DNA from 2 places in the Cytobacillus sp. FSL R5-0569 genome. Region 2 is predicted to be linked to the other one. Evidence: a T-box and tRNA genes for the amino acid it is inferred to sense, from the RefSeq annotation. Region 2 holds a T-box; the other holds one or more tRNA genes.

Region 1 (10,431 bases), 3.4 Mb from region 2:
TTCCAAAGAGTGGAAGAAGATTGTTTTGATTTAGCTGAGTGAATAAGCTTCTCATTTAATAGTTCTTTGAGCTGATCGAGTTTCAAATCGCGTGTAAGTTCACCATTTTTCGCTACAGATATTCCACCTGTCTCTTCAGACACAATAATGGTGATACTATCTGTTACTTCACTAATTCCCATCGCTGCTCTATGTCTAGTACCTAACTCTTTAGAGATAAAAGGACTTTCTGATAAAGGCAAGTAACATGCAGCAGCTGCAATTTGACTTTTCTGTATAATAACGGCGCCATCATGTAATGGTGTATTGGGAATAAAGATATTAATAAGTAATTCTGATGATATTTTGGAATGCAATGGAATACCAGTTTCAATATAGTCACCCATACCAGTTTCACGTTCAATCGAAATTAGCGCACCAATTCTCCGCTTAGCCATGTAATCAACAGACTTTACAATTGCAGTAACTAATTGATCTTGATCCATCTCTTCTTGGTTACCACTTCTAACGAAGAATTTACCCCTACCAAGCTGCTCTAGTGCACGACGCAACTCTGGTTGGAAGATAATAATAATGGCTAGTACCCCCCATAAGAGAACTTGTTCCATCATCCATCCTAAAGTTTGCAAATGAAGGATATCACTTAAAACCTTTACAATCAGAATAATAAATATCCCTTTGACTAATTGGACGGCTTTCGTCCCTTTAACAATCATAATTAATTTATATATAACGAACCAGACAAGGAGAATGTCTACTGTATTCGCTAAAAGCCTTAATAAAGGTAAATCTGTGAAAGATAAATCTAAAAGCGACATTTTCCTTCCTCCAAGTATTTATTTCCACCATTAAAATAGTCGTTTAACCTACTTATTATACCATATTTCTAATGAAATCCAATTTTCTAGTTATGTATACAATCGTGAACGTTATTAAAATATATCCTACATTTTTATTACTACATATGCAAAGATTAAGCGATTTATTAACAAACAATTACATATTTACACTTCTTTGAACAAAGGAAAAAGCCACCGCATTATAGCAGTGACCTATATTCTCTTACTCTTTTTCATCCTCTTGTGTAACAGTCGAGATTAAACTTTTACTTGTATTTTTAATGTGATACCATAACCATTCAAAAAGCTGGTCTACTTCTTTTATTTCTCCTGTGACGTTACCAGCCGAGGCTAAATATTGCTCACCATTAATGACCGTTGCATCCCCTTCGACTTCACCATTTATTTGCAAGTTTCCATTCTTAACAACAACATCTCCCTTGACCACTTCTCCTTCTGGGACAATGACCGTATCGTTCTCAATCACTAGATTAGATTGCTTGGAAACAGACAATGCACTTTCTTGATTCCAGGCAGATAGAACACTTCCAGACATTAAGATAAGAAAGAGTGATGCTGCAGCAAGCATTGGGTGCTTCCTGAGCCACCTTTGTGCACCTACTTTTTTCTTTTCTTTAGGCAGTCTCGCCATCACATTCTCAGTAAAACCTGCAGGCGCTTGGAAATGTGACGTACTCTGGACAAAGGCAATCGCTCGCTTTAGTTCATGAAAATGCATGCGGCATTCTTCACATTGCTCTATATGTGTTTTGAGTAATTGTTTATGCTCATCTGTTATTTCTTCATCTAAATATTCATGCATATATTCAATAATTTCTTCATTACATTTCACTGAAATCACCTTCTTATACGTAGCGTAATTGCTTTCTTAAAGCTTCTCTTCCCCTATGAATCCTCGTTTTCACAGTGCCTAATGGTAGATCTAAGGTCTCACTGATTTCATTCAAGGATAGTTCTTCAATGTACTTAAGCACGATGACCGATCGATATTTTTCCGGTAGCTTCGAAATTTCCATTTGTATGGTTTCCTGCAACTCCATTTTTTCTACATCTTCTTCAGGTAGTTTCGTACTCGCGGGAATTTGTGAGTACATATTTAAACCGTCTGTTCCTGCTACTTCCGCGTCCAAATAATAGTCAGGCTTTTTCTTCCTGATCCGGTCAATACATAGGTTTGTTGCAATGCGATATAACCATGTTGAGAACTTTAAGTTCGTATTGAAGCTTTGTATATTTACATATGCTCGTAAGAAAGCTTCTTGTGCAATATCTTCAGACTCATGTTGATTACCCAACATTCGATAACAGATATGATATACTCTGTCTTTGTATATTTCTACTATTTCAGCGTAAGCATCTTGATCTCCTTTTAATACTTGTTTAATTCTTTTCTTCACCAACAATTCCATCTATTTACCCCCGCTCTATGCGGCTTATCGATAATCATTTACGAATCGATAGCAAAAAGGTTTCACATATTTTTTATTAGGTTCCTTTTCCTCCATAAGTACTTTGGTTATATAAGAGTTATCACATAATATTTTAACAAATTTTAACTAAAGTAGTTTAATTAATTTTCATACTGGGTATAAAGGATTTAAAACCAGTGTGTTGACGAAGGAAAAAAGACCTTCCCTTCAATATTTTTGCTCCAACGAACAAGAGACCATACATTTAAAAATTGTCTACGTGCTGGAATAAAATTTTCAAATGGAAAGGACAATGATCTCATGTATACGGAGGAACTATTAAAAGATATTGAAATACACAGAGCTAAAATGGTTGAACTTGCTTCTATTTCTTCATTTTCAAACCACCAAGTTCTTAAAGCGAGCATTGAATTGGACAACCTAATTAATAGATACTATACATTAACATTAAAAAAAGAAGCTTGAGCATCGACTCAAGCTTCTTTCACTTTATAGTAATTTTTCACCGAATAGCGAGCCCATTAAGGCCACCGCTGCATCAGCTGTTTTATTTCTTTCATCTAATATTGGATTAACCTCAACAAATTCGGCCGAAGTAATCATTTGGGATTCTGCCAGTATTTCCATAGCAAGGTGGCTCTCTCGATAACTTATCCCCCCCATAACTGGTGTACCCACACCAGGTGCATCAGATGGATCAAGACCATCTAAATCTAACGAAAGGTGAACACCATCTGTTCGGTCTTGTAAATAACTAATCGTCTCTTCCATTACCCTCGGCATCCCTAAGCGATCAATTTCATGCATCGTAAAGACTTTTATTCCCTTGGCTTTAATCAAATCCCTTTCGCCTTGGTCTAAAGACCTTGCTCCTATAATCACAACATTTTCAGGCTTCAACTTCTTATGGACTCCTCCTACCTCTAATAACAATGGATGCCCATATCCTAGAGCGACTGCTAAGGACATCCCATGAATATTACCGGATGGCGAAGTATCTGCTGTATTTAAGTCCCCGTGTGCATCGTACCAAATCACACCTAAGTTATGATAATGCTGTAATAAACCAGCTAACGTACCAATAGCGATACTATGATCCCCTCCTAAAACAAGAGGAAATGCTCCTTTTTTTACTACCCCATCAACTTGATCTGCTAAGATTTTAGTCTTTTCTGCAATTAAGTCCAAGTTTCTTAAACCTGTTTCCTTATCTATTTGTTCAGTCGACCTACCTATTTCAATATCACCTAAATCATCAACTTGGTGATTAAGTTCTTGTAATCTATTTTCAATGCCCGCATATCGGATGGCACTTGGCCCCATGTCTACCCCTCTTCGTAATTGTCCCAAGTCCATCGGCATACCAATAATTGAAATGTTTTTCATTTAGTTGCTCCCCCTACTAAAGAATGAATTCTCTCTCTATTGTAAACGGTTACATTCTGATGGTTCAACTGTGCAAAATTTTGTATATCTATACAAAAAAAGGGCATTTATTATTGCTCTGGGTCAATTACTGTGGGCAGGATAGCAGAACACAAACGGAAAATGATATATTTCTAAACACAGATTGAATTACAAATCACCAAAAATAGATGCGCTTCTTCTGCTTACTTAGTTAAGTCAGCTTAAAGGATTGTACAAAGAAAGGCCCTGTGATATCTCATACAAGAAGTATGTGGGTAATTTCCTTATGTTTAATCTCATGGGAAAAATACAAGATAACAAATAAAAATCCTTAAACATAAAATGTTTAAGGATTAAGTGAGCCATGAAGGACTCGAACCTTCGACCCTCTGATTAAAAGTCAGATGCTCTACCAACTGAGCTAATGGCTCGAAAATGGCTGGGCTAGCAGGGATCGAACCTGCGAATGACGGAATCAAAATCCGTTGCCTTACCGCTTGGCTATAGCCCATCGTATGTAAAAAAACAAAATAAAAAGGACTAATTATATTATGTCCGCTTTTTGGATTTTCATTCAAATAAAATTGAAATGGTGGAGGGGGGCAGATTCGAACTGCCGAACCCGAAGGAGCGGATTTACAGTCCGCCGCGTTTAGCCACTTCGCTACCCCTCCGACATAAATATATTAAAATGGTGCCGGCCAGAGGACTTGAACCCCCAACCTACTGATTACAAGTCAGTTGCTCTACCAATTGAGCTAGGCCGGCCCATCTATAGTAAATTGAAATGGTGGAGGATGACGGGATCGAACCGCCGACCCTCTGCTTGTAAGGCAGATGCTCTCCCAGCTGAGCTAATCCTCCAAAATGGTGACCCCTACGGGATTCGAACCCGTGTTACCGCCGTGAAAGGGCGGTGTCTTAACCGCTTGACCAAGGGGCCAAAAATATTTAAAGTTCTTACCAGAGCTTCCAACCGGGCTCGAACCGGTGACCTCTTCCTTACCATGGAAGTGCTCTACCTGCTGAGCTATGGAAGCATCAGCTAAATATCTTTGATTTTGTTTAAAATGGCTCCGCAGGTAGGATTCGAACCTACGACCGTTCGGTTAACAGCCGAATGCTCTACCACTGAGCTACTGCGGAATAATATGATAATATGTATGCCCGGCAACGTCCTACTCTCACAAGGGGACAGCCCCTAACTACCATCGGCGCTGAGAAGCTTAACTTCCGTGTTCGGTATGGGAACGGGTGTGACCTTCTCGCTATCGCCACCGGACTATGAAATTGTAAGGGAATCGTTCCCTCAAAACTAGGTAATGTTGAAGAAGATATTTATTGAGTAATCGCCTATGCGTTGCTGACGCGACTACTTACGTAGTGCTGTCTAGCTGCGGCGCCTAGGTGCTCGAGGTCATAAGCCAAATTTGTCATGAGGTTAAAGAACAACCTCCTGTCAAATTTGGCTTATGCTTGTCGCACCTGGGCAAGGCGCCTCCGCATTTCGAATTGGTTAAGTCCTCGATCGATTAGTATTAGTCAGCTACATGTGTCGCCACACTTCCACCTCTAACCTATCAACCTGATCATCTTTCAGGGATCTTACTAGCTTGCGCTATGGGAAATCTCATCTCGAGGGGGGCTTCATGCTTAGATGCTTTCAGCACTTATCCCTTCCGCACATAGCTACCCAGCGATGCCTTTGGCAAGACAACTGGTACACCAGCGGTGCGTCCATCCCGGTCCTCTCGTACTAAGGACAGCTCCTCTCAAATTTCCTGCGCCCACGACGGATAGGGACCGAACTGTCTCACGACGTTCTGAACCCAGCTCGCGTACCGCTTTAATGGGCGAACAGCCCAACCCTTGGGACCGACTACAGCCCCAGGATGCGATGAGCCGACATCGAGGTGCCAAACCTCCCCGTCGATGTGGACTCTTGGGGGAGATAAGCCTGTTATCCCCGGGGTAGCTTTTATCCGTTGAGCGATGGCCCTTCCATGCGGAACCACCGGATCACTAAGCCCGACTTTCGTCCCTGCTCGACTTGTAGGTCTCGCAGTCAAGCTCCCTTGTGCCTTTACACTCTACGAATGATTTCCAACCATTCTGAGGGAACCTTTGGGCGCCTCCGTTACTCTTTAGGAGGCGACCGCCCCAGTCAAACTGCCCACCTGACACTGTCTCCCATCCCGATAAGGGATGTGGGTTAGAATTTCAATACAGCCAGGGTAGTATCCCACCGACGCCTCCACCGAAGCTAGCGCTCCGGCTTCTAAGGCTCCTACCTATCCTGTACAAGCTGTACCAAAATTCAATATCAGGCTACAGTAAAGCTCCACGGGGTCTTTCCGTCCTGTCGCGGGTAACCTGCATCTTCACAGGTACTATAATTTCACCGAGTCTCTCGTTGAGACAGTGCCCAGATCGTTACGCCTTTCGTGCGGGTCGGAACTTACCCGACAAGGAATTTCGCTACCTTAGGACCGTTATAGTTACGGCCGCCGTTTACTGGGGCTTCGATTCAAAGCTTCGCGTGAGCTAACCTCTCCTCTTAACCTTCCAGCACCGGGCAGGCGTCAGCCCCTATACTTCGCCTTGCGGCTTCGCAGAGACCTGTGTTTTTGCTAAACAGTCGCCTGGGCCTATTCACTGCGGCTCATCAAGGCTTTAACACCCTAATGAGCACCCCTTCTCCCGAAGTTACGGGGTCATTTTGCCGAGTTCCTTAACGAGAGTTCTCTCGCTCACCTTAGGATTCTCTCCTCGCCTACCTGTGTCGGTTTGCGGTACGGGCACCTTATTCCTCGCTAGAGGCTTTTCTTGGCAGTGTGGAATCAAGAACTTCGGTACTAAATTTCCCTCGCTATCACAGCTCAAGGTATGTGACCATGGGATTTGCCTCATGGTCCCTCTAACTGCTTAGACGCACATCCAATAGTGCGCTTACCCTATCCTCCTGCGTCCCCCCATCACTCAAACAGAATACGGTGGTACAGGAATATCAACCTGTTGTCCATCGCCTACGCTTTTCAGCCTCGGCTTAGGTCCCGACTAACCCTGAGCGGACGAGCCTTCCTCAGGAAACCTTAGGCATTCGGTGGATGGGATTCTCACCCATCTTTCGCTACTCATACCGGCATTCTCACTTCTAAGCGCTCCACCAGTCCTTACGGTCTAGCTTCAACGCCCTTAGAACGCTCTCCTACCACTGAACATCAACGATGTTCAATCCACAGCTTCGGTGATACGTTTAGCCCCGGTACATTTTCGGCGCGGAGTCACTCGACCAGTGAGCTATTACGCACTCTTTAAATGGTGGCTGCTTCTAAGCCAACATCCTGGTTGTCTAAGCAACTCCACATCCTTTTCCACTTAACGTATACTTTGGGACCTTAGCTGGTGGTCTGGGCTGTTTCCCTCTTGACTACGGATCTTATCACTCGCAGTCTGACTCCCATGGATAAATCTTTGGCATTCGGAGTTTGTCTGAATTCGGTAACCCGATGAGGGCCCCTAGTCCAAACAGTGCTCTACCTCCAAGATTCTTACGCATGAGGCTAGCCCTAAAGCTATTTCGGAGAGAACCAGCTATCTCCAAGTTCGATTGGAATTTCTCCGCTACCCACACCTCATCCCCGCACTTTTCAACGTACGTGGGTTCGGGCCTCCATCCAGTGTTACCTGGACTTCACCCTGGACATGGGTAGATCACCTGGTTTCGGGTCTACGACCACATACTCATTCGCCCTATTCAGACTCGCTTTCGCTACGGCTCCGTCTGTCCAACTTAACCTCGCATGTAATCGTAACTCGCCGGTTCATTCTACAAAAGGCACGCTATCACCCATTAACGGGCTCTAACTACTTGTAGGCACACGGTTTCAGGATCTCTTTCACTCCCCTTCCGGGGTGCTTTTCACCTTTCCCTCACGGTACTGGTTCACTATCGGTCACTAGGGAGTATTTAGCCTTGGGAGATGGTCCTCCCTGCTTCCGACGGGATTTCTCGTGTCCCGCCGTACTCAGGATCCACTCTGGAGGGAACGAAGTTTCAACTACAGGGCTTTTACCTCCTATGGCGGGCCTTTCCAGACCTCTTCGTCTATCTCGTTCCTTTGTAACTCCGTATAGAATGTCCTACAACCCCAAGAGGCAAGCCTCTTGGTTTGGGCTAATCCCGTTTCGCTCGCCGCTACTCAGGGAATCGCGTTTGCTTTCTCTTCCTCCGGGTACTTAGATGTTTCAGTTCCCCGGGTCTGCCTTCCATACCCTATGTATTCAGGTATGGATCCTATCCCATAACGGATAGGGGGTTTCCCCATTCGGAAATCTCCGGATCAAAGCTTACTTACAGCTCCCCGAAGCATATCGGTGTTAGTCCCGTCCTTCATCGGCTCCTAGTGCCAAGGCATTCACCGTGCGCCCTTATTAACTTAACCATTGTTCGGCTTGCGATAAGCTACGCATTTCGGCGTCAGCTCACTCGTCAACATCCTCATGTGCACAAGACGCACACTCCGGTGTTTCCTCGCTCGCTTCCTTGAACTGCTTGCTTCTCACAACCCTCTCGGTTGTGTTTATTAAAAAAGTTTAGTATTTTAAATCAATCTATAATATATAGAGAGAAAAAATAACTAAGGTGGCGATTACTCGGTAATCTTCTTCATTACATTATCTAGTTTTCAAAGAACGATTGAATTGAGAGATTATACTCTCAAAACTGAACGAACAGTCTAACATCAAGTTAATTCCGTATATTCCTTAGAAAGGAGGTGATCCAGCCGCACCTTCCGATACGGCTACCTTGTTACGACTTCACCCCAATCATCTGTCCCACCTTAGGCGGCTGGCTCCAAAAGGTTACCCCACCGACTTCGGGTGTTACAAACTCTCGTGGTGTGACGGGCGGTGTGTACAAGGCCCGGGAACGTATTCACCGCGGCATGCTGATCCGCGATTACTAGCGATTCCGGCTTCATGTAGGCGAGTTGCAGCCTACAATCCGAACTGAGAATGGTTTTATGGGATTGGCTAAACCTCGCGGTCTTGCAGCCCTTTGTACCATCCATTGTAGCACGTGTGTAGCCCAGGTCATAAGGGGCATGATGATTTGACGTCATCCCCACCTTCCTCCGGTTTGTCACCGGCAGTCACCTTAGAGTGCCCAACTAAATGCTGGCAACTAAGATCAAGGGTTGCGCTCGTTGCGGGACTTAACCCAACATCTCACGACACGAGCTGACGACAACCATGCACCACCTGTCACTCTGTCCCCCGAAGGGGAAAGTCCTATCTCTAGGATTGTCAGAGGATGTCAAGACCTGGTAAGGTTCTTCGCGTTGCTTCGAATTAAACCACATGCTCCACCGCTTGTGCGGGCCCCCGTCAATTCCTTTGAGTTTCAACCTTGCGGTCGTACTCCCCAGGCGGAGTGCTTAATGCGTTTGCTGCAGCACTAAAGGGCGGAAACCCTCTAACACTTAGCACTCATCGTTTACGGCGTGGACTACCAGGGTATCTAATCCTGTTTGCTCCCCACGCTTTCGCGCCTCAGCGTCAGTTACAGACCAGAAAGTCGCCTTCGCCACTGGTGTTCCTCCAAATCTCTACGCATTTCACCGCTACACTTGGAATTCCACTTTCCTCTTCTGCACTCAAGTTCCCCAGTTTCCAATGACCCTCCACGGTTGAGCCGTGGGCTTTCACATCAGACTTAAGGAACCGCCTGCGCGCGCTTTACGCCCAATAATTCCGGACAACGCTTGCCACCTACGTATTACCGCGGCTGCTGGCACGTAGTTAGCCGTGGCTTTCTGGTTAGGTACCGTCAAGGTACCGGCAGTTACTCCGATACTTGTTCTTCCCTAACAACAGAGTTTTACGATCCGAAAACCTTCATCACTCACGCGGCGTTGCTCCGTCAGACTTTCGTCCATTGCGGAAGATTCCCTACTGCTGCCTCCCGTAGGAGTCTGGGCCGTGTCTCAGTCCCAGTGTGGCCGATCACCCTCTCAGGTCGGCTACGCATCGTCGCCTTGGTGAGCCGTTACCTCACCAACTAGCTAATGCGCCGCGGGCCCATCTGTAAGTGATAGCAGAACCATCTTTCAATCTAATTATATGTATAAATAGATATTATCCGGTATTAGCCCCGGTTTCCCGGAGTTATCCCAGTCTTACAGGCAGGTTGCCCACGTGTTACTCACCCGTCCGCCGCTAATCTTTGGGAGCAAGCTCCCTCAGATTCGCTCGACTTGCATGTATTAGGCACGCCGCCAGCGTTCGTCCTGAGCCAGGATCAAACTCTCCAATAAAGTGTTTGATTAGCTCATTTGCACCTATGGTGCTTTGTTGCTGATAAATCAGCTTTTTTAGAATTACGCTTGACGTTTTATGTTCGTTCAGTTTTCAAAGAACAATCTCGTTCGCTTCAGAAGCGACTTTATTAATTTAACATTTAAGCTCGTTTTTGTCAACAACTTTTTTGTTTTTTTATTAAAAACTTTTTTAATAGTTGATGTCACTAACGACTGCTTTAATATAATAACACCATATCTTTTAAAACGTCAATGACTTTTTTTTATTTTTTTATTCTTTTTTTCATTTAATTTATAATGAGCATATTCATCTGCTGGAACAACCCTTTTGAATAAGCTTAAAAGTATCTCATACTTCTCTTTCATTGCAACTTTAACAACATCTGCAATTCGCTCATCTTCTAAATCGAA
Region 2 (10,431 bases):
TTTATTTCAATTTGGGAGGAACTTGCCCAAAAGGCTGAAAACGAATATGACAGCTTTGAAACGAGCTATCATCTATTTGATCGTGACTCTCAATTCCAAGTATTATCCGCTGCAAGAGTTTATAGAAGCTACTTAGCACAAATTAGAAACAAACAATATAACTGTTTTAAAGAAAAGCATGCGATGATCTATGATGATGTGGCGGATATATTAAATAATACAAGAATGGATTTAGCTAATTAAGGGGGATAATTAATGAAGCGAACAGCCATTGTCATCGGCGGTGGACTCGGCGGACTGTCCACTAGTATTTCCTTAGCACAGAGCGGTTTTCAAGTTTCATTATATGAAAAAAATGCTCACCTCGGTGGAAAATTAAATAGGCTTGAGCAAGATGGGTTTGGTTTTGATCTTGGACCAAGTATTTTAACCATGCCGCATATTTTTGAAAGATTGTTTAACGGCAGTGGCAAACAGATGTCTGAATATATTCCAATAAAGGAAGTAGCACACCAATGGCGTGCTTTCTTTCCAGATGGAAAAATGCTTGATCTCTTCTCAAATTTAGAACAAATGCTCACTGAAAATGATGATTTAACATCCAAGGATATAGAAGAATATGAGCAGTTCCTTCATTATTGTAAAGGGTTATATGAAATGACTAATGAAGGTTACTATAAGCATGGGCTTGATTCAACATTAGAAGTAATCAAACATCACGGAATCATCCGCTCACTTAGAGGGTTTGATTTATTTTCCACGATGTATGATGCCATCGAGCATCATATTAGTCATCATCATCTCAAGAGAATGCTCTCTTATTTTATCAAATATGTTGGCTCTTCACCTTATGATGCACCAGCTATACTTAATATGATGATTTATATGCAGCATAAGCAAGGGGTATGGTATGTGCCTGGTGGTATGCACAAAATTGCAGAAGGTTTAACAAAACTTGCTCAAGAAATTGGTGTTCATATTTACCACGGTCAAGAGGTAACAAAATTATCTACTAGCAAAAATAAAGTCACAGAAGCCATTCTAGCAGATGGTACCACCCTAAAGGCTGATTATTATATTTCCAATATGGAAGTCATTCCAACCTATCAATTTTTATTGAATGAAAACATAGGCTACATTAATAAACTTGAAAAAAAGTTTGAGCCCTCTAGCTCAGGTTTAGTGATTCATCTTGGTGTTAAAAACCAATACCCACAATTACGTCATCATAATTTCTTTTTCTCAAGAGATTTAAAGACACAGATGAATAAAATATTTCATAAAAAACAACTACCAGATGATCCAACGATCTATTTAGTCAATGTCAATAAAACAGACCCAAGTCAGGCTCCAGTTGGCCATGAAAATCTTAAAGTACTGCCACATATCCCGTATATCCAAGATCAGCCCTTCACAAAAGAGGATTATTTGCACTTAAGGACGACTGTACTCATTAAATTAGAAGAAATGGGATTGACTAATTTACGCCAATCCATTGTTACAGAGGATTTTTGGACGCCTGAAGATATCAAAGAAAAATACAACTCTCATCGTGGTTCTATCTATGGAACCGTTTCTGATAAGAGCAAAAACAAAGGCTTTAAACACCCTAAACAAAGTGAAAAGTATAAGAATTTATTTTTCACAGGCGGAACCGTAAACCCAGGTGGCGGTATGCCGATGGTCACACTTAGCGGTATGCAAGTGCGTGATAAAATAATGACTGCTGAAAAAGAAAGGGCGTAACATTCATGGTTCTGACCGGTATTCTCACCGTACTTGTCTTGTTCATTATATTTGGCCTCCTTTCTGGGAAGCTAATGTTATGGGAAATTCCCACTGCTGAAAAAAAAAGTACAAAACTGGTTTCACCACTTATAGAACAGGTATCTATCATTATACCCGCACGAAATGAAGCGAAACGATTGCCGAACTTACTCACTTCATTACAGCAACAAATTATGCAGCCAAGAGAAATTATTGTCATCGATGATGGTTCGGTAGATAGCACAGCTTCTATTGCTATGCATTACGGTGCAAAGGTTTTAAATACCAACACATTAAGAGAAAATTGGAAAGGAAAGTCAGCGGCCTGCTGGCTTGGCGCGAACGAAGCGAATGGTGATTTCTTATTATTCCTTGATGCTGATACATTCTTTGAACATCCTGATAGCTTGCAGAATTTAATGCAAACATATGAACGATACGGAAAAACCGGTATTCTCTCTGTACAGCCTTTTCATCGTATTAAAAAATCCTATGAAAACTTATCCTTACTATTTAATATGATTGTTTTTGCAGGCATGAATGTCTTTACCATTTTTCGTCAAAAAATACCACCTGCAGGTGCATTCGGTCCGTGTATCTTATGTAATACACATGAATATCTACAGACAGGCGGGCATCAAAAAGTCGGGGAAGCGATTATGGATGATCTTGTGTTAGGAGGAATTTTTAGTAAAGAGGGATTCCCAGTCCATTGTATTAGCGGTAAAGACCTTATCAGCTTTCGTATGTACCCAGAGGGGATCAAAGGTTTGATTGAAGGTTGGACTAAAAGCTTTGCTACAGCTTCAAAGGCTACTCATTCTTTTATTACCATACTAATAAGTTTATGGATTGCCGGTGCCTTTTCTTCCGTTGCATTCATCTTATTGTCACTATGGCAAAGCAGTCTTAGCTTATTACTTATTTCATTAGGATTTTATCTTCTTTACATCTATCATCTTATTTTGCAGTCTCAAAAAATCGGTCGTTTTCATATAGCGAGTATTGTCCTTTATCCATTTTTATTTTGTTTCTTTACACTAACATTTGTATATTCTCTTTATTTAACGCGAATTAAAAAAAGGGTGAACTGGCGTGGTAGGAAGGTAAAAGTATGAATATTTTTCCGATTTTCACCCTTACACCACTCGCTCTTTTGACAGTTAATATTCTTGCATGGGGTTTCATTCACATCAGTTTATCTCTTTTACTAGCTTCTCTACCACTCCGTTGGTTTAAAAATGATTCTCATCTTTATCAATCAAAAAAATGGGAGAAAAACGGAGAGCTTTGGCAATGGCTGGTTAAGGTAAGACAGTGGAAACATAAAATTCCAGATGGTAAGCATATTATTTCTAAAGGATACGAAAAACAAAACTTACAGGGTGTTTCTCTGTCAGACCTTGAAGTTTTCTTATATGAATCTAGAAGAGCAGAGCTCACCCACTGGCTATCCATACCACCTGCATGTTTATTTTTCATTTGGAACCCCATTTGGGCAGGTTGGGTAATGATTGCCTATGCATTAATATTTAATTTACCTATTATTATCGTACAACGCTATAATCGGCCACGCTTAATACGCTTAATAGCATTAAAAAAATGCAGAAAAACTGTTTACTAAAGATAAGTAGCCTATCTCTAATTTTTAGAAATAGGCTACTTCATTTTAATATTGAATTAATGTATATTTCTTCTTCCCGCGACGAATAACTGTAAATTGACCCTCTATTTTATCTTGCTCACTCAACTGATAATCAACCTGTTGCATACGATCACCGTTAATGTAGATTGCACCGTTCGTTACGTCTTCTCTCGCTTGTCTTTTAGAAGGCGAAATTTTAGCCTCTACAAGTAAGTCAACAATATTGCCCTCTCCAGTATGTTGATAAGAAGGAACATCCTTAAACCCTTCCTTTACTTCCGCAGCGGTTAACTCTTTAATTTGTCCACTGAATAAGGCTTCAGTAATTTTCAGCGCTTGGTTCAATGCTGCTTCACCATGTATTTGTCTCGTCATTTCTTCTGCTAATGCCTTTTGTGCTTTACGTAAATGAGGCTCTTCTTGGACAGCTACTTCCAAAGCTTCGATGTCTTCACGTGATAGGAATGTGAAGTATTTCAAGTATTTAATGACATCTGCATCTGCTGTATTAATCCAGAACTGATAAAACTCATAAGGTGATGTTTTTTCGGCATCTAACCAAATGGCTCCACCTTCTGTTTTTCCAAACTTCGTACCGTCAGCTTTTGTCACAAGCGGAATGGTCATACCGTATGCTTTTGCACCTTCTCCAACCATTTTACGGATAAGCTCAAGCCCAGTTGTAATATTACCCCACTGATCACTGCCGCCAATTTGAATTTTACATTGATGATTTTCATAAAGATGCTTAAAGTCCATCCCTTGTAAAATCGTATAAGTGAATTCCGTAAAAGAAATACCTGATTCTAATCTTTTAGCAATCGTATCTTTAGCTAACATATAGTTAACCCCAATATGTTTACCGTAATCCCTGAGGAAAGTGACAATATTCATACTCGATGTCCAGTCGTAATTATTGACTAATGTCGCTCCATTATCTCCTTCAAAATCAAAAATACGTTCTAATTGCTGTGATAAAGAAGCAACATTTTCTTGTACTTTCTCAATCGTTTGTAGTGTTCTTTCTTCTGTCGCCTTTGGATCACCAATTAACCCAGTTGCCCCCCCTACTAACACAATCGGACGATGCCCAGCATTTTGAAACCTTCTCAATGTTAAGAAGGGTAATAAATGACCAATATGCATACTATCACCAGTCGGATCCATCCCACAATATAAGGAAATCTTTTCTTTTTCTAAAAGATCCTTCATCCCCTCTTCATCTGTTTGTTGATAAATAATGCCTCTCCACTGTAAATCTTCTAATAAATTCATCCACTTTTCCTCCTTTATTTCATAAAAGATAAATTTTTATCCAAAAAAAATACGCCCCTGCTCATTGCAGGGACGCATTTCTTTGCGCGGTACCACCCAGTTTGAGAACACTATTATTCTCCACTCTTCACTGATAACGGAAATACCGTTTACTACTACTAGATATATTCATTCGCAGTAAAAGCTCCGGGAGGTATTTCGCACTTCTATTTGTATCGACTCACAGCAAACCGTCGACTTTCTGAAAACAGGGATAGAATGACTACTTATGACCCATCAACGCTAATATTAAATTGAATCGTAATAATGCATTTTTATCATAAAAGAATAACCAATGTCAATATGACGTTTTTTTAACTTTTTTTCATCCCAATAGGAAAAATATGAATTTTGTACTTTATGACGAACCTTGTCATATTACCTGTTAGGTTATGCTATAATGTATTTGATTTTAGGAGGGATGAACGAATGAATGAGACCTTCAGCAAGATAAAAGAAAAAGCAAAAGCCGCGTTCGGTTTTTTAACTCATAATAAAACCAAAAAAGGCGCACGTATTACATATCAAGTTATATGGAACTTATTATTAATACTTGCAATTACCGTTATCTTAGGTGGGGCATTTGCAGGTGCCACAGGTATTGGCTATTTTGCTTCTCTTGTTAAAGATGAACCCCTTCGTTCTTATGAAAATATGCAAAAAGATATCTATAATTATGAGGAAACCTCAAAATTATATTTCGCTGGTGATGTATATTTAGGAAATGTAAGAACGGACCTTGAAAGAGAAGAAGTGAAGCTAGAAAATGTTTCACCATATTTGAGAGATGCTGTTATTGCCACAGAGGATGAGTACTTTTATGAGCACGAAGGTGTAGTGCCAAAAGCTATCCTACGTGCACTGTTTCAAGAAGTAACTAACGCCTCTACTCAATCTGGAGGAAGTACATTAACTCAGCAACTGATAAAAAACCAGATCTTAACAAACGAAGTTTCTTTTGATCGAAAAGCAAAAGAAATCTTACTCGCATTAAGGTTAGAGAATTATTTCGATAAAGAGGAGATTCTTGAAGCTTATTTAAATGTCTCTACTTTTGGCCGCAATGCGGAAGGTAGAAATATCGCTGGCGTTCAGGCTGCTGCCCAAGGTTTATTTGGTGTTGATGCTAAAGATGTGTCTATACCTCAAGCAGCTTTCATTGCTGGTATGCCTCAGTCACCTTTTGGTTATACACCATTCCAACAAGGTGGTGGCTTAAAGGATGAAGAGTCTCTACAACCAGGCATTGATCGTATGAAAGTCGTACTTAAGAGAATGTACGATGATGAAAGAATTACTGAAAAAGAATATAAAGAAGCTAGTGAGTATGATATTGTTGCTGACTTTAGAAAACCGAAAAATGATGATGCAATTGAAAAATACCCTTATTTAACTTATGAAATTCAAGACCGCGCCAAGGAGCTTTTAGCATCCATCTTAGCAGAACAAGATGGCTATGAAGAAGCTGATTTAACTGGTGACCTTAAAAACGAATATCTTATTTTAGCTGATCGAGCATTAAGACAGAATGGTTATCATGTTCACTCAACTATTGATAAAGATATTTATGAAGCTTGGCAAAAAGTTGTTAAAGATTATCCTAACTACGGCCCAGCCAAAAGTGCAACCTATGTAATCGATGGTGAAGAAAAAGAAGTAATGGAACCAGTGGAGGTTGGTGGACAACTTATTGAAAACAGTACAGGGAAAATTCTGAGCTTTGTTGGTGGTCGTGGCAAGGGTGTATCCTTAAATGAAGACCTTAACCATGCAACCGATACGTTAAGACCAAACGGCTCAACCATGAAACCATTACTTGTTTATGGTCCTGCATTCGAACTTGGTGCAGCACAACCAGGAAGTATTCTTCCCGATGTGCCACTGCGCTTAAATCCAGGTTCAAGTGACTATTGGCCAAAAAACTATTCTTTTACCTACCATGGTTTAGTTTCAGCAAGGTATGCCGTTGAACAATCTTATAACGTCCCAGCGGTTAAACTTTATACCGATATTTTGAGCCAAAATCCGGCACAATATCTTGAAAAGATGGGTATAACCACATTAACCGCAGAAGATAAAACGAATAGATCAGCTGCATTAGGTTCATTAACAAATGGTGTTTCCGTTGAGGAAAATACGAATGCATTTACTACATTTGCTAATAACGGTAAATTCGTAGATGCTTATATGATTGATAAGATTACTGATAAAGAAGGCAATGTCATCTACGAGCATGAAACGAAGGAAGTAGAAGTCTTTACTCCGCAAACAGCTTACTTAACAATAGATGTGATGCGTGGGGTTATTAATAGTGGGACAGCCACTGCTGTTAAAAACCGTTTAAAATTTAGTGCCGATTGGGCAGGAAAAACAGGGACAGGTAATAACTTTGAAGATGCATGGTTCGTCGCGTCTAACCCAAATGTAACCGCTGGTCTATGGAGTGGCTACGATACGCCTAAGTCTCTAAAAGCAAGTGGTAGTTTATCTTATAGCGCACGTAATAATTACTTATGGGCTGATTTGATGAACGCTGCTTATGATGTAAATCCTGAACTCATGAAGCCAGATAAAACCTTTAAACGACCTGATGGTATAGTCAGTCGCTCATTCTGTGCAATTAGTGGTTTAATCCCTTCTCAAGCTTGCTCTGAAGCAGGACTTGTTGATACTGACATCTTTAATGCAAAATATGTTCCGTCTAAATCAGATGATAGTCTTGGAACAGGTAGAATTGTCTATATAGGGGATAAAAAGTATTTGGCACTTGAATCCACACCAGCGGAATTTTCTGAGCCTGGTATGGTCATAGATGCCGATTATATTGAAAAACTATTTGGCATTAGAGCGAACCCAAGTGATTTATTGCCGAAAAGGGATAAATGGGCTAAAGTACTCGTTGCAGCCGATAAAATGAGTGAAAATGGCAAAAAGCCAGCTGCACCAAATGCTAAAGCATCAGGTAACTCCATCACTTGGGGGCAACATCCTGAAAATGACGTCATTGGTTATCGTGTATATAAAGACGGTAAAAAAGTAGCCAGTATAAAAGCCGGTGACTCCTTAGGCTATAAAGGTGGCAATGGTGAGTACCATGTTACAGCAGTTGATATTGCCGGTAATGAATCTTCACCTTCAAGCAAAGTCCAAGTTGGCAAAGTGAAGGAAGAAGAGAAGCCAAAACAAGAGGACAAAGTAAAAGAAAACGAGCCTAAAGAGGAACAAACAGATAAGGAAACAGAAACGGATAGCAAACCAGAAGAAAAACCGGAAGAGGAAAAGCCTCAAGGTGAAACAGAAAATCCTCCTGCGGAAGAAGATCAACCGGATACGAGTGATGAAGAATAGAACAATGAGAAATTTAGAGATTTAAAGAGGTGCATTCGCACCTCTTTTTTATTTATCTTTATATTTTTACGTTTGATCACTTGGTAAAGTAACTTTCTTTAAAATAGATGTTTTCCAAGAAATAATTGTCGTGTTATCTCTTACATTATTTTCTTCGATACATCGAAACAATGTTTTCATGCTTTCTTCTTCCTTCGAACTGGCGAAAGCATGATAAATGTTTTGAGGGTTTGAATAGGGTTCATTCGGACATTCTAATAAACCATCTGTGGTCAGCAAGAGGTGATTTTCTCCTTGTCTTAACTCTCTGATACCAACACTGTAGCAAGGTACTTCTTGTTCAAAAGTATTGACTTGTCCTATCCACTCATAGAATTGCCTTTGGTTTAATTGGTATTGTCCTAATGAGGAAAGTTCTGGATGAAATAAATAAAGAACACAGTCCCCAACCGAAAACCACCAAATATATTTATCTTTCCTAACGACAATCAAACAAGCTGTTTCTCCCTGTGTCTTTTGGCAGATAGATAAAAATTTCTTAGATTGAAACATACTTATTATGTTTTCTTCTAACATCTTAAAAGTTTTCTGAGATGCAGTCATAGACAATAAAGGTTTTATTTGAGCCTTTCCATCCTCAAACAATCCTAACACTTTTTCAGCACTTTCGGCTGTGTTATGTGCATCTAAAACAATAACGAACTCCCAATCTTCCTTTTCGTTAAGCCATACTAAGCATCCATCTTCATTCTTATATTGACCTGCATTCGAATTTCCTCCATATCGGCCTACTATTATATGGTTTACATAGGTAATATTTTGTCTATCTACAAAGTCTTCTTGACTTCCCACCCAACTAAATTCTTTCATGTGGTTATTCATGAGGATTATTCTCTAAATATGTTTTCAGACGATTACAAAGTTCCACTACTTCTTTGTTTTCGCCCATTGGAGCCTCATCCCAATTGTAAACTTCCAGCGGACCCCAATATTCTTCTGGCGTATTCGGATAACGAGCGATTAAATGCATATGAAGATGTGGAACAAAATTCCCCGAAACAAGCGAGTAGATATGTTCAGCGCTTTCTGAATATTTTAGTGCTTTACTAACTCTAGCCATTATAACCCCGAATGCCCTAGCTTCTTCTCCTGTCATTTCAGCGAGTGTCGGTACGTGTCTTTTTAAATCAATCATAATATGGCCTAAGTAGTTAGGCTTTCCATTACTATCAATATGCCCCACATAGATATACTCATCTTCATAAATTATGACTCCAGCAGTTGCAATTTTTCCAGCATGTTTATTACATATAAAACATTCACTCATAGCTACTTCCCCCCCTTTTTTCTAAACAACACTCTCTATACTTGAAAAAACAATAAAAAAGCGAGTCAATTAGAGAGGAATACCTCAATCATTGACTCGCAACTCACCTCTTTGCTCAGTCTTCCATTGTAGATAAGTCGCCCGTAGGTAAATCTAATTCCCAAGCCTTTAATACACGGCGCATGATTTTACCACTACGTGTTTTTGGCAGTTTGTCGCGGAATTCGATTTCACGAGGTGCAGCGTGTGCAGCTAACCCCTTTTTAACGAATTGACGAATATCTTCTTTCAGTTCATCTGTTGCTTCATAACCATCGATTAGCGCAATAAAGGCTTTTATAATCTCGCCACGAACCGGGTCCGGTTTTCCTATGACACCAGCTTCAGCAACAGCTGGATGTTCGATGAGCTTACTTTCTACCTCAAATGGTCCTACCCGTTCGCCGGACGTCATAATTACATCATCGACTCTCCCTTGGAACCAAAAATATCCATCTTCATCCATATAAGCGGAATCACCTGAAACATACCAGTCACCTGGCATAAAGTAAGAATCATATTTCTCTTTATTATTCCAAATGGTGTGCATCATAGATGGCCACCCTTTTTTTATGGCCAGATTACCCATGCGATTTGGTGGTAGTTCATTCCCTTGGTCATCGACAATGGCTGCTTTTACCCCTGGAATTGGTTTACCCATGGAGCCAGGTTTAATTTCTAGGCTTGGGTAGTTACAAATGAGTTGAGCACCCGTTTCAGTCATCCACCACGTATCATGAATACGCTTATTGAATACTTTCACTCCCCATCTCACCACTTCAGGATTCAATGGTTCACCTACACTTAACACATGTCGTAGAGTGCTTAAGTTGAATTTCTTCACTACTTCATCCCCAGCGCCCATTAACATACGAAAAGCTGTTGGTGCACTATACCAAACCGTAACACCATAATCTTCAATCGCCTGGTACCATGTTTCTGGGCTAAATCTGCCTCCGACAATAAGGTTTGATGTTCCTGTCAACCAAGG

Evidence for each region. A T-box is a leader RNA that pairs with one kind of tRNA and senses whether it is charged. The one in region 2 lies ahead of tyrS (tyrosine--tRNA ligase), so its partner is inferred to be a tRNA-Tyr.
Region 1: it encodes a tRNA-Tyr, which carries the amino acid that the T-box ahead of tyrS (tyrosine--tRNA ligase) is inferred to sense. The anticodon was not compared.

What each region holds. Positions count from the first base shown of each region.
Region 1 covers NZ_JBBOWW010000001.1:197,264-207,694, reverse strand. The annotation lists gene cdaA (diadenylate cyclase CdaA) at 1-818, opposite strand, end outside; gene MKX78_RS01125 (anti-sigma factor family protein) at 1,063-1,692, opposite strand; gene sigW (RNA polymerase sigma factor SigW) at 1,706-2,269, opposite strand; gene MKX78_RS01115 (aspartyl-phosphate phosphatase Spo0E family protein) at 2,591-2,755, shown strand; gene rocF (arginase) at 2,780-3,676, opposite strand; tRNA gene MKX78_RS01105 (tRNA-Lys) at 4,056-4,128, opposite strand; tRNA gene MKX78_RS01100 (tRNA-Gln) at 4,134-4,208, opposite strand; tRNA gene MKX78_RS01095 (tRNA-Tyr) at 4,288-4,371, opposite strand; tRNA gene MKX78_RS01090 (tRNA-Thr) at 4,390-4,465, opposite strand; tRNA gene MKX78_RS01085 (tRNA-Val) at 4,486-4,561, opposite strand; tRNA gene MKX78_RS01080 (tRNA-Glu) at 4,566-4,640, opposite strand; tRNA gene MKX78_RS01075 (tRNA-Thr) at 4,665-4,737, opposite strand; tRNA gene MKX78_RS01070 (tRNA-Asn) at 4,769-4,843, opposite strand; rRNA gene rrf (5S ribosomal RNA) at 4,863-4,979, opposite strand; rRNA gene MKX78_RS01060 (23S ribosomal RNA) at 5,210-8,142, opposite strand; rRNA gene MKX78_RS01055 (16S ribosomal RNA) at 8,469-10,017, opposite strand; gene MKX78_RS01050 (hypothetical protein) at 10,270-10,431, opposite strand, start outside.
Region 2 covers NZ_JBBOWW010000001.1:3,549,005-3,559,435, forward strand. The annotation lists gene MKX78_RS17895 (phytoene/squalene synthase family protein) at 1-243, shown strand, start outside; gene MKX78_RS17900 (phytoene desaturase family protein) at 256-1,746, shown strand; gene MKX78_RS17905 (glycosyltransferase family 2 protein) at 1,752-2,885, shown strand; gene MKX78_RS17910 (glycosyl-4,4'-diaponeurosporenoate acyltransferase CrtO family protein) at 2,882-3,391, shown strand; gene tyrS (tyrosine--tRNA ligase) at 3,437-4,687, opposite strand; T-box leader at 4,753-4,976, opposite strand; gene MKX78_RS17920 (transglycosylase domain-containing protein) at 5,156-8,074, shown strand; gene MKX78_RS17925 (protein phosphatase 2C domain-containing protein) at 8,141-8,956, opposite strand; gene MKX78_RS17930 (HIT family protein) at 8,949-9,401, opposite strand; gene acsA (acetate--CoA ligase) at 9,517-10,431, opposite strand, start outside.